DNA from 2 places in the Mycolicibacterium litorale genome. Region 2 is predicted to be linked to the other one. Evidence: riboswitches for the same ligand, from Rfam matches in the RefSeq annotation. Region 2 holds a riboswitch; the other holds the start of a gene.

Region 1 (4,416 bases), 2.6 Mb from region 2:
GGCGGGCCACGTAGTTCGCCGAGGCGATCGCCGTCAGCGAGGCCGCGCGCAGACCGGGCGCGCCCATCATCCGGATGTACATCCAGGTGATCGGCAGGATCGACGCGGAACCGTACGGGGCGGCCGACACGGTGTAGTCGTCACCCAGTTCCGCGGCGAGCGGATGACCCGGCAGGTACGGCGCGAGGTGAGCACGGACCGCGACGGGGCCGACACCCGGCCCGCCGCCGCCGTGCGGGATGCAGAACGTCTTGTGCAGGTTGAGGTGGCTGACGTCGCCGCCGAAGCGGCCCGGGCGGGCGAGCCCGACCAGGGCGTTGAGGTTCGCGCCGTCGACGTAGACCTGCCCGCCCGCATCGTGCACGGCCGCGCAGATGTCCGCGACGTCGTGCTCGTACACGCCGTGGGTGGACGGGTAGGTGATCATCAGCGCGGCCAGCCGGTCGGCGTTCTCGGTGACCTTGGCGCGCAGATCGTCCAGGTCGACGTCGCCGTTGGCGCGGCACGCCACCACCACGACCCGCATCCCGGCCAGCGCCGCGGACGCGGCGTTCGTGCCGTGGGCGCTCGACGGGATCAGGCACACGTCGCGCTCGGGGGCGCCGTTGGCCTCGTGGTAGGCCTTGATCGCCAACAGTCCGGCGTACTCGCCCTGCGATCCGGCGTTGGGCTGCAACGAGATCTCGTCATAGCCGGTGATGCCGGTGAGCCAGGTCTGCAGATCGGCGATCAGCCGGCGCAGGCCCGGGGCGTCACCCTCAGGGGCGAACGGATGCTGCCTGGCGAACTCCGGCCAGGTGATCGGCTCCATCTCGGCGGCGGCGTTGAGCTTCATCGTGCACGAACCCAGCGGAATCATGCTGCGGTCCAGCGCGATGTCCTTGTCCGCCAACGACCGCAGGTAACGCATCATCTCGGTTTCGGTGCGGTACCGGGTGAACGCCGGGTGGGTGAGGAAAGGCGAAGTGCGCGTGGCGATCTCGGGACCGGTGAACGGCTGGCCACCGCGGGTGGCGCCGAACGCGGCCAGCACCGCGGCGACGTGGTCCGCGGTGGTCGCCTCATCACACGCCACGGAGACGTGGTCGGCGTCGACCAACCAGAGGTTGATCCCGTGCGACTTGGCGGTATCGCGGATCTCGGCGGCGCGGCCGGGCACGCGGGCCAGCACGGTGTCGAAGAACGCGTCGTGCACCACCTCCACACCGGCCTGCGCCAGACCGGTGGCGACCGCACGGGCGTGCCCGTGCACGCGGCGGGCGATCGAGGTCAGCCCCTCGGCACCGTGATAGCTGGCGTACATGGCCGCCATGACCGCCAGCAGCACCTGCGCGGTGCAGATGTTGCTGGTCGCCTTGTCCCGGCGGATGTGCTGTTCTCGCGTCTGCAACGCGAGCCGGTACGCCGGCGCGCCGTCGGCGTCCACCGACACCCCGACCAGACGGCCGGGCAGCTGCCGGGCGTGCTTGGTGTGGACGGCGAGGTAGCCGGCGTGCGGACCGCCGAATCCCATCGGCACACCGAACCGCTGGGTGCTGCCGAAGGCGACGTCGGCGTCGTACTCGCCCGGTGGGGTGACGATGGTCATCGCGAGCAGGTCAGCGCCCACCGCGACGAGGGCACCGCGCTCGTGCGCCTCGGCGACCAGCGGCGCCCAGTCGACGAGGGCACCGCTCGCGCCGGGCAGCTGGACGATCACCCCGAAGAAGTCGCCCTCGGGCAGGCCCTGGCGCAGGTCGGCGGTCACGATCTCGATCCCGAGCGGGCGGGCGCGGGTGGCCAGGACGGCTGCGGTCTGGCGGTACACGTCGGCGTCGACGGCCAGGCGAGTCGACGTGCTGCGGCCGGCGCGCTGCATCAGCGTCATGGCCTCGGCAGCCGCGGTGGCCTCGTCGAGCATCGACGCATTCGCCACTTCGAGGCCGGTCAGGTCGCACACCATGGTCTGGAAGTTCAGCAGCGCCTCGAGACGGCCCTGGCTGATCTCGGGCTGATACGGCGTATAGGCGGTGTACCAGGCCGGGTTCTCCAGGATGTTGCGGCGCAACACCGGCGGGGTGAGGGTGTCGAAGTACCCCTGGCCGATCATCGACACCGCGACGGTGTTCGACTCGGCCAGCGCGCGCAGTTCGGCCAGCGCCTCGGCCTCGGACGCGGGGGCAGGCAGCGACTCCAGGCCGGGCGCGACTCCGTCGGCCGACAGCGCGTCGAGGATGTTGGCCGGCAGGGCCTTGGCGGCGAGGTCGTCGAGGGTCGCCACGCCGATCGTGTCGAGCATGACCGCGACGGCGTCGGAGTCGGGACCGATGTGCCGGTCGGCGAAACGGGGCTGATGAGCATCGAGCACGGGTGAGATCTCCTACCGGGCGCAGAACCGCTGGACGATCCCTCTCCCTCTGTCGTCGACCCGGGCGGGCGCCTGAGAGATTCAGCGCGGTCCGACGCCGTCGGGATCCGTGCCTTTCCCCATGGGCGGGTGGACCGCTGGTCCACCGCTTTCCAGAGGCATCGAAACCGTGCGCGGTCCTGGGTGCCTGAGAGGTTGACGGAGAGGTGTTGCTCCTTCGGCGCCCGTGACTGGCGGTCACGGAGCTCTCCCGCACACGGGCGATGCAGGCACCAGTTTAGCGGGCTCGATCCGAGTGGGTGCACCGCGAGGTCGCGGCAGCATGCGCGGCGAAGTCGATCGCCGTCCATGCCAGCGCCGTCGCGCCGTCGCGCAGCGCCCGCTCGGCCAGCGGTCCGACCGCCGCGTCGGCGAACGCGCGCTGGTGGTTGACCGCAGGCAGCGAGCCGATGCCGAGGTACGGGTGGATGGCCCGGACGTGCTGGGACACGTTGCCCATGTCCGTCGACGCCGTCCTCATCGCCGCCGCGCCGTCCGGCGGCGGCGAGGTCATGTCCCGGCCAAGGGCCGCGGCGTTGTCGACGAACCAGCCGAGCAGCTGCTCGTCGGTACGGAACTCCGAATAGCGGGGCGATTCGTCGCGAATCCGCAGTTCGCATCCGGTGGCGGTGGCGCCCGCGGTGAAACAGGCCCGTATTCGCCGCTCGACGTCGTCGAGTTCGGACAGGCTTGCCGCCCGCACGTACCAGCGGCCCGTCGCGAGGTCGGGCACCGCGTTGGGCGCCGTTCCCGCCTCGGTGACCACTCCGTGCACCCGCACGGTCGGCGGCAGGTGCTGACGCAGGAGTCCGATCGCGACCTGGGCGACGGTGAACCCGTCAGCGGCGTTGACCCCCAGATGCGGGTATGCCGCGGCGTGCGCACCGACACCCCGGTAGGTGACCTCCCAGTGCGCGACGGCGAACGGCTCGGCGCGCGCGGCGTCGGCCGGCCCGGGGTGCATCATCATCGCCGCATCGATGTCGGCGAACTGTCCGGCCTCGAGCATCAGGATCTTGCCGCCGCCGCCCTCCTCGGCCGGTGTGCCGATGACGTGCACCGTGAGCCCCGCCCCCGGCACCGCGTCCTCGGCGGCGCGCACCATCAGCGCCGCGCCGACCGAGGCCGCCGCGATCAGGTTGTGGCCGCAGGCGTGGCCGAGCCCGGGCAGAGCGTCGTACTCCGCGACGAACGCCACGTGGACGGGCCCGGAGCCGGCGGTGGCGCGGAAGGCGGTGTCGAGGCCTCCGGCCCTCGGGTCGACGGTGAATCCCTCGGATGCGAGCAGCGCGGTGAGCCGGCGATGGGCGCGCACCTCGTGCCACGCGGTCTCCGGGTCGGCGTGCAGGCCGGTGCTGATCTCGCGGATCGTGTCCCAGCGGCGGTCGAGACACTCCTGCGCGGCCCGCTTGCGGCGCGCCGTGGCGTCCCGGTGCTGCGCGGGGTCAGAGGTCACCGGGCGCTCCGAACGACGGTGCCGCCGCGGGATCCAGCGCCCGCCGGACGTAGTCGTCGCGCTGGGGCGCCCAGACATCCCACAGCGCGCACAACGCTTCGTACGGATCGTCGGCCCAGTCGACCCGCAGTGTGGTCTCCGGCCACTCCACTTCGCGGTAGACCAGCAGGCCGGCCGCGTGGACAGGGCCCTCCTCCCCACCGGCGGCCAGCGCGGCGCCCAGTCCGTCGAGCAGTCTGCCTTCGAATTCCGTTGCGGTCGAACGCTCGTAGCCGCGCACCAGCTCGGTGATCGTCCGGCGTCCCGCGAGCATGTTGCCCGCGGCCACCACGCCGTCTCCTTCGAGGTGGTGGTGTGTGCCCAGTGCTCCCGCACCGCTGAACGCCGCACAGCGACCGGTGCTGTCCAGCACGGTCAGCTGGCGGTAGTCACGCAGTTCGTGGCCGGCGACGACGGCCGACATGGCCTCCCGCGGGTTGTCCCCCGCCGCCAGCCGGTCGAGGAGCTTCTCGCCGAGGCGGGGGTCGGTGACGTTCTGGCTCGCAGCTGCCCCCAGCCCCGGGCGGATGGTCAG
Region 2 (4,416 bases):
ACCTGAGTCTGTCCATCGAATCCGGCCAACGGGTGTTGCTGCTCGGCCCCTCAGGGTCGGGCAAGTCCACCTTCCTGCACGGTCTGGCAGGCCTGCTCGACAGTGCCGAGGACGGCCGGCAGACAGGACGGCTGCTGGTCGACGGCGTGCGACCGGCCGACCAGCGCTCCCGGATCGGGATGGTGCTGCAGGATCCCGACTCCCAGGTCATCCTGTCCCGCGTCGGCGACGATGTCGCGTTCGGCATGGAGAACTTCCGCGTCCCCCGCGCGGCGATCTGGCCGCGTGTGCACGATGCGCTGCGCGCGGTCGGGCTGACCCTGCCGCTCACCCAGGACACCGCGCACCTGTCGGGCGGGCAGAAGCAACGCCTCGCCCTGGCCGGTGTGCTGGCGATGCACCCGGGTCTCATCCTGCTCGACGAGCCCACCGCCAACCTCGACCCCGACGGCGTCGCCGAGGTGCGCGACGCCGTCACCGCCGCGGCCGACCTGACCGGCGCCACGGTCGTCGTCGTCGAACACCGCACGAAGGTCTGGCTGCCGGTCATCGACCGGGTCATCGTCCTGGGTGAGAACGGCGGCATCGTCGCCGACGGCTCACCGGAACAGACGGTGCGGCGGGAGAGCGCACGACTGCTCGAGGCTGGCATCTGGGTGCCCGACGGTCCTGTCCCGGTCATCACCCGTACTCCTCCCGCGTGCGCCGAACCGCTGCTGACCGCCGGAGATCTGGCGGTCGGTTACCGTCCGGGTCCGGCCCTGCACGACGGGCTGGGCTTCGATCTGCGGCGCGGCCGAATCACCGCGGTCACCGGACCGAACGGCTCGGGCAAGTCAACCCTCGCGCTGACCGTCGGTGGACTGCTGCCACCACTCGGCGGCACCTTCGAAGCCGCGGCCGCCTTCGCCCCGTCGGCGAAGAACCGGCAACCGGTCCGCTGGCGCTCCAAGGAGCTCCTCACCCGGATCACGAGCGTCTTCCAGGACCCCGAACATCAGTTCCTGGCCGGTACCGTGCGCGACGAAATCACCCTCGGCCCAAGAGCACTCAAACGTGACCCGGTAGAGACGGCCGCACTGGGCGACGCCCTGCTCGAGCGGCTCCGTCTCGCCCACCTGGCCGACCAGAGCCCGTACACGCTCTCCGGCGGAGAGAAGCGCCGGCTGTCGGTGGCCACCGTGCTGATGACGCGGCCGGGTGTCATCGTCCTCGATGAACCGACGTTCGGTCAGGACCGCCGCACCTGGGCGGAGCTGATCCACCTGCTCGCCGAGATCGCCGACGACGGCACCGCGGTGGTCGCCGTCACCCACGACGCCGAATTCGTCGAACTCCTCGCCGACGACCGCATCGAGCTCCCGCTCGCCGCCGTCGGCTCACCGAGCACCGCACTATGAGCGTCGACGCCCGCCGTTCGGTGAACCCGGTCGCGCGGCTGCTGACCGCGGCGGTGATCGCCGTCGCGCTCGTATTGAGTGTCGACTGGGTTTCGGCTCTCACCGCGCTCGTGCTCGAGATACCGCTGTTCGTCGCGCTCGGGGTTCGGTTGCGGCCCTTCCTGATTCGGGGTGGTCTCATCACGGTCGCGGCCGGCCTGACCGCCCTCACCAACCTGCTCTACGGCGAGGTCGGCGGCACCGTGCACTGGCATTTCCTGCTGATCAACGTCAGTGACGGCTCCATCGCGCTGGCGCTGGCCATGTTCCTGCGTGTGCTGGCGATCGCCCTGCCGTCGGTGTTCCTGTTCCTCGACGTGCAGCCGACCGAACTGGCGGACGGGCTGGGTCAGATCCTGCGGCTGCCCTCGCGATTCGTCGTCGGCGCGCTGGCCGGAATGCGCCTCGTCGGGTTGCTGCGGGAGGACTGGCGGTACCTGGGCTACGCGCGCAGGGCGCGGGGCGTCGCCGACCACGCCCGGCTGCGGCGAGCGCTGGGTCAGGCGTTCGCCTTGCTGGTCTTCGCGCTGCGCCGCGGCTCCAAACTGGCAACCGCGATGGAAGCGCGGGGATTCGGCGCCTACCCCGGCCGCACATGGGCGCGTCCGTCCACCTTCGGTGCACCCGAATTCGCTCTCGTGGCGGCGGGCATCGCCATCGCCGTGGCGTCGGTCGCCGTCTCGGTCGTCTCCGGCGCGTGGAGCTTCATCGGGGGGTAGCCGACGATCGAGCGGGTGTGTATGTTGTGGACTCAACGAACTGAATACGCCGTTGAAGCGTTGTGGGAGAACCTCGAATTCGAGGCGCCGTAGGAGCAATCTCCTCCCCGGGAATCTCTCAGGCCCCAGTACCGCGACGCCGAGGCAACTCTGGAGACTAGACCGGTCGCACGACCGGTCTGACCGAAGGTGTACGACGCCGCTGCGGCGTCTCAGACTCTCAGGTTCCCGGACAGAGCGGGGAGGGCGCCAGCCCGGTGTGGTCCGGGCTCTCGAACCCTGGAGCTGCCCTCATGTCCCGATGTCCCGCACTCGTCGCCACGTTCACCGACCTCGCCGGGTGGACATCACCGTGACCACCACCGAGCTTCCCGTCGACCGTCTGTACAGCGCCGACCACGAGTGGGTGACCCTCACTTCCGCGGAGGTGCCCGTCGACCCCGTCCGAGTCGGTATCACCCGGGTGGCCGCCGAAGCACTCGGCGACCTGGTGTTCCTCGACCTGCCGGAGGTGGGCGCCGAGGTCACCGCCGGAGCGGCCTGCGGTGAGGTGGAGTCCACCAAGTCGGTGTCCGACCTGGTCGCCCCGGTGACCGGAACCATCACCGAGATCAACACCGCCGCGGTCGAGGACCCCGGCCTGGTGTCCGCCGACCCCTACGGCGCGGGATGGCTCTTCACGGTCGACGTGACCGCGGTCGGTCCGCTGCTGACCGCCGCGGAATACGCCGAAGCGAACGAAGCCTCGTCATGACCGTCAGCGTGTTCGACCTGTTCTCGATAGGCATCGGCCCGTCGAGTTCTCACACGGTCGGACCGATGCGCGCGGCCAATCAGTTCGTCGGCATGCTGCGGGACGGAGGCCGGCTGGGGGCACTCGCCGGCATGCGCGTCGACCTCTACGGGTCGCTGGCCGCCACCGGCGCGGGGCACGGCACGATGGCGGCCATCCTGCTGGGACTGGAGGGCTGCCGACCCGAGACGATTCCCACGCGGCACAAGGAATCGCGGGCCCGCGAGATCGAGCAGACCGGGGTCGTCAGAGTGGACGCGACCGTGCCCGTGCGGCTGCGCGAACGCGACATCGCCCTCCATCCCGCAACCGTGCTGCCCACGCACAGCAACGGGATGCGCTTCACCGCTCTCGACGCGCGCGGCGACGTGCTGGCCGCCGAGACCTACTTCTCCGTCGGCGGCGGGTTCGTCGTCACCGAGGGTTCGGCCCACGACGACCGCCACACCGCGCGACCGGTACCGCTGCCCTACGGCTCGGGTGCCGAACTGCTCGGCATCTGCGACCGCCTGGACATCCCGATCAGCGAGGTCGTGCTCCGCAACGAAACCTACAGCCGCACAAGGGGTGAGATCCGGTCCAGGTTGCTAGACATCCGCGACGTCATGGTGGAGTGTGAGCAGCGCAGCATCCGCCGCGACGGCCTGCTCCCGGGCGCGCTCGGGGTCCGGCGTCGCGCCAAGTCGTGGTACGAGCGCCTTCGCGCCGAGGACCCGGAACGCCGACCGGAATTCGCCGAGGACTGGGTCAATCTCGTTGCACTCGCGGTCAATGAGGAGAACGCGACCGGCGGACGCGTCGTCACCGCACCCACCAACGGCGCTGCCGGCATCGTGCCGGCCGTCATGCACTACGCGGTGCACTACACCCGGGCCGGCACGGAGAATCCGGACGACACAGCCGTCCGGTTCCTGCTGACCGCGGGCGCCATCGGGTCGCTGTTCAAGGAGCGCGCCTCGATCTCCGGCGCCGAGGTCGGCTGTCAGGGCGAGGTCGGCTCGGCGGCCGCGATGGCCGCCGCCGGGTTGGCCGAAGTGCTGGGCGGCACGCCCCATCAGGTGGAGAACGCCGCGGAGATCGCGATGGAACACAGCCTGGGGCTGACGTGTGACCCCATCGCGGGGCTGGTGCAGATCCCGTGCATCGAGCGCAATGCCATCTCGGCCGGCAAGGCGATCAACGCCGCGCGCATGGCGCTGCGCGGCGACGGGACCCACCGCGTGAGCCTGGACCAGGTCATCGAGACGATGCGCACCACGGGCGCCGACATGCACTCCCGGTACAAGGAGACCTCGACCGGGGGCCTCGCCGTCAACGTATCGGTGAACCTGGTCGAGTGCTGAATACCTAGAGGATTTACTTTACCAACCGGACGGTAAAGTAAATCGGGTGACCGCACGGGGGCGACCCTCATCTGTCGAGGCCATCTTCGTCGCGGCCCGCGCCCTGCTCGACGAGGGTGCCC

The links. Region 2 has a riboswitch for glycine ahead of gcvH (glycine cleavage system protein GcvH). Riboswitches for the same ligand answer to the same signal wherever they lie in the genome.
Region 1: it holds a riboswitch for glycine, as region 2 does, so the genes downstream of both, gcvP (aminomethyl-transferring glycine dehydrogenase) here and gcvH (glycine cleavage system protein GcvH) in region 2, are expected to answer to the same signal.

The regions. Positions count from the first base shown of each region.
Region 1 is NZ_AP022586.1:1,551,105-1,555,520, reverse strand. It holds gene gcvP (aminomethyl-transferring glycine dehydrogenase) at 1-2,347, opposite strand, end outside; glycine riboswitch at 2,512-2,610, opposite strand; gene G6N30_RS07290 (M20 family metallopeptidase) at 2,625-3,842, opposite strand; gene G6N30_RS07285 (DUF1028 domain-containing protein) at 3,832-4,416, opposite strand, start outside.
Region 2 is NZ_AP022586.1:4,483,021-4,487,436, reverse strand. It holds gene G6N30_RS21360 (ABC transporter ATP-binding protein) at 1-1,400, shown strand, start outside; gene G6N30_RS21355 (energy-coupling factor transporter transmembrane component T family protein) at 1,397-2,158, shown strand; glycine riboswitch at 2,212-2,302, shown strand; gene gcvH (glycine cleavage system protein GcvH) at 2,511-2,912, shown strand; gene G6N30_RS21345 (L-serine ammonia-lyase) at 2,909-4,294, shown strand; gene G6N30_RS21340 (TetR/AcrR family transcriptional regulator) at 4,341-4,416, shown strand, end outside.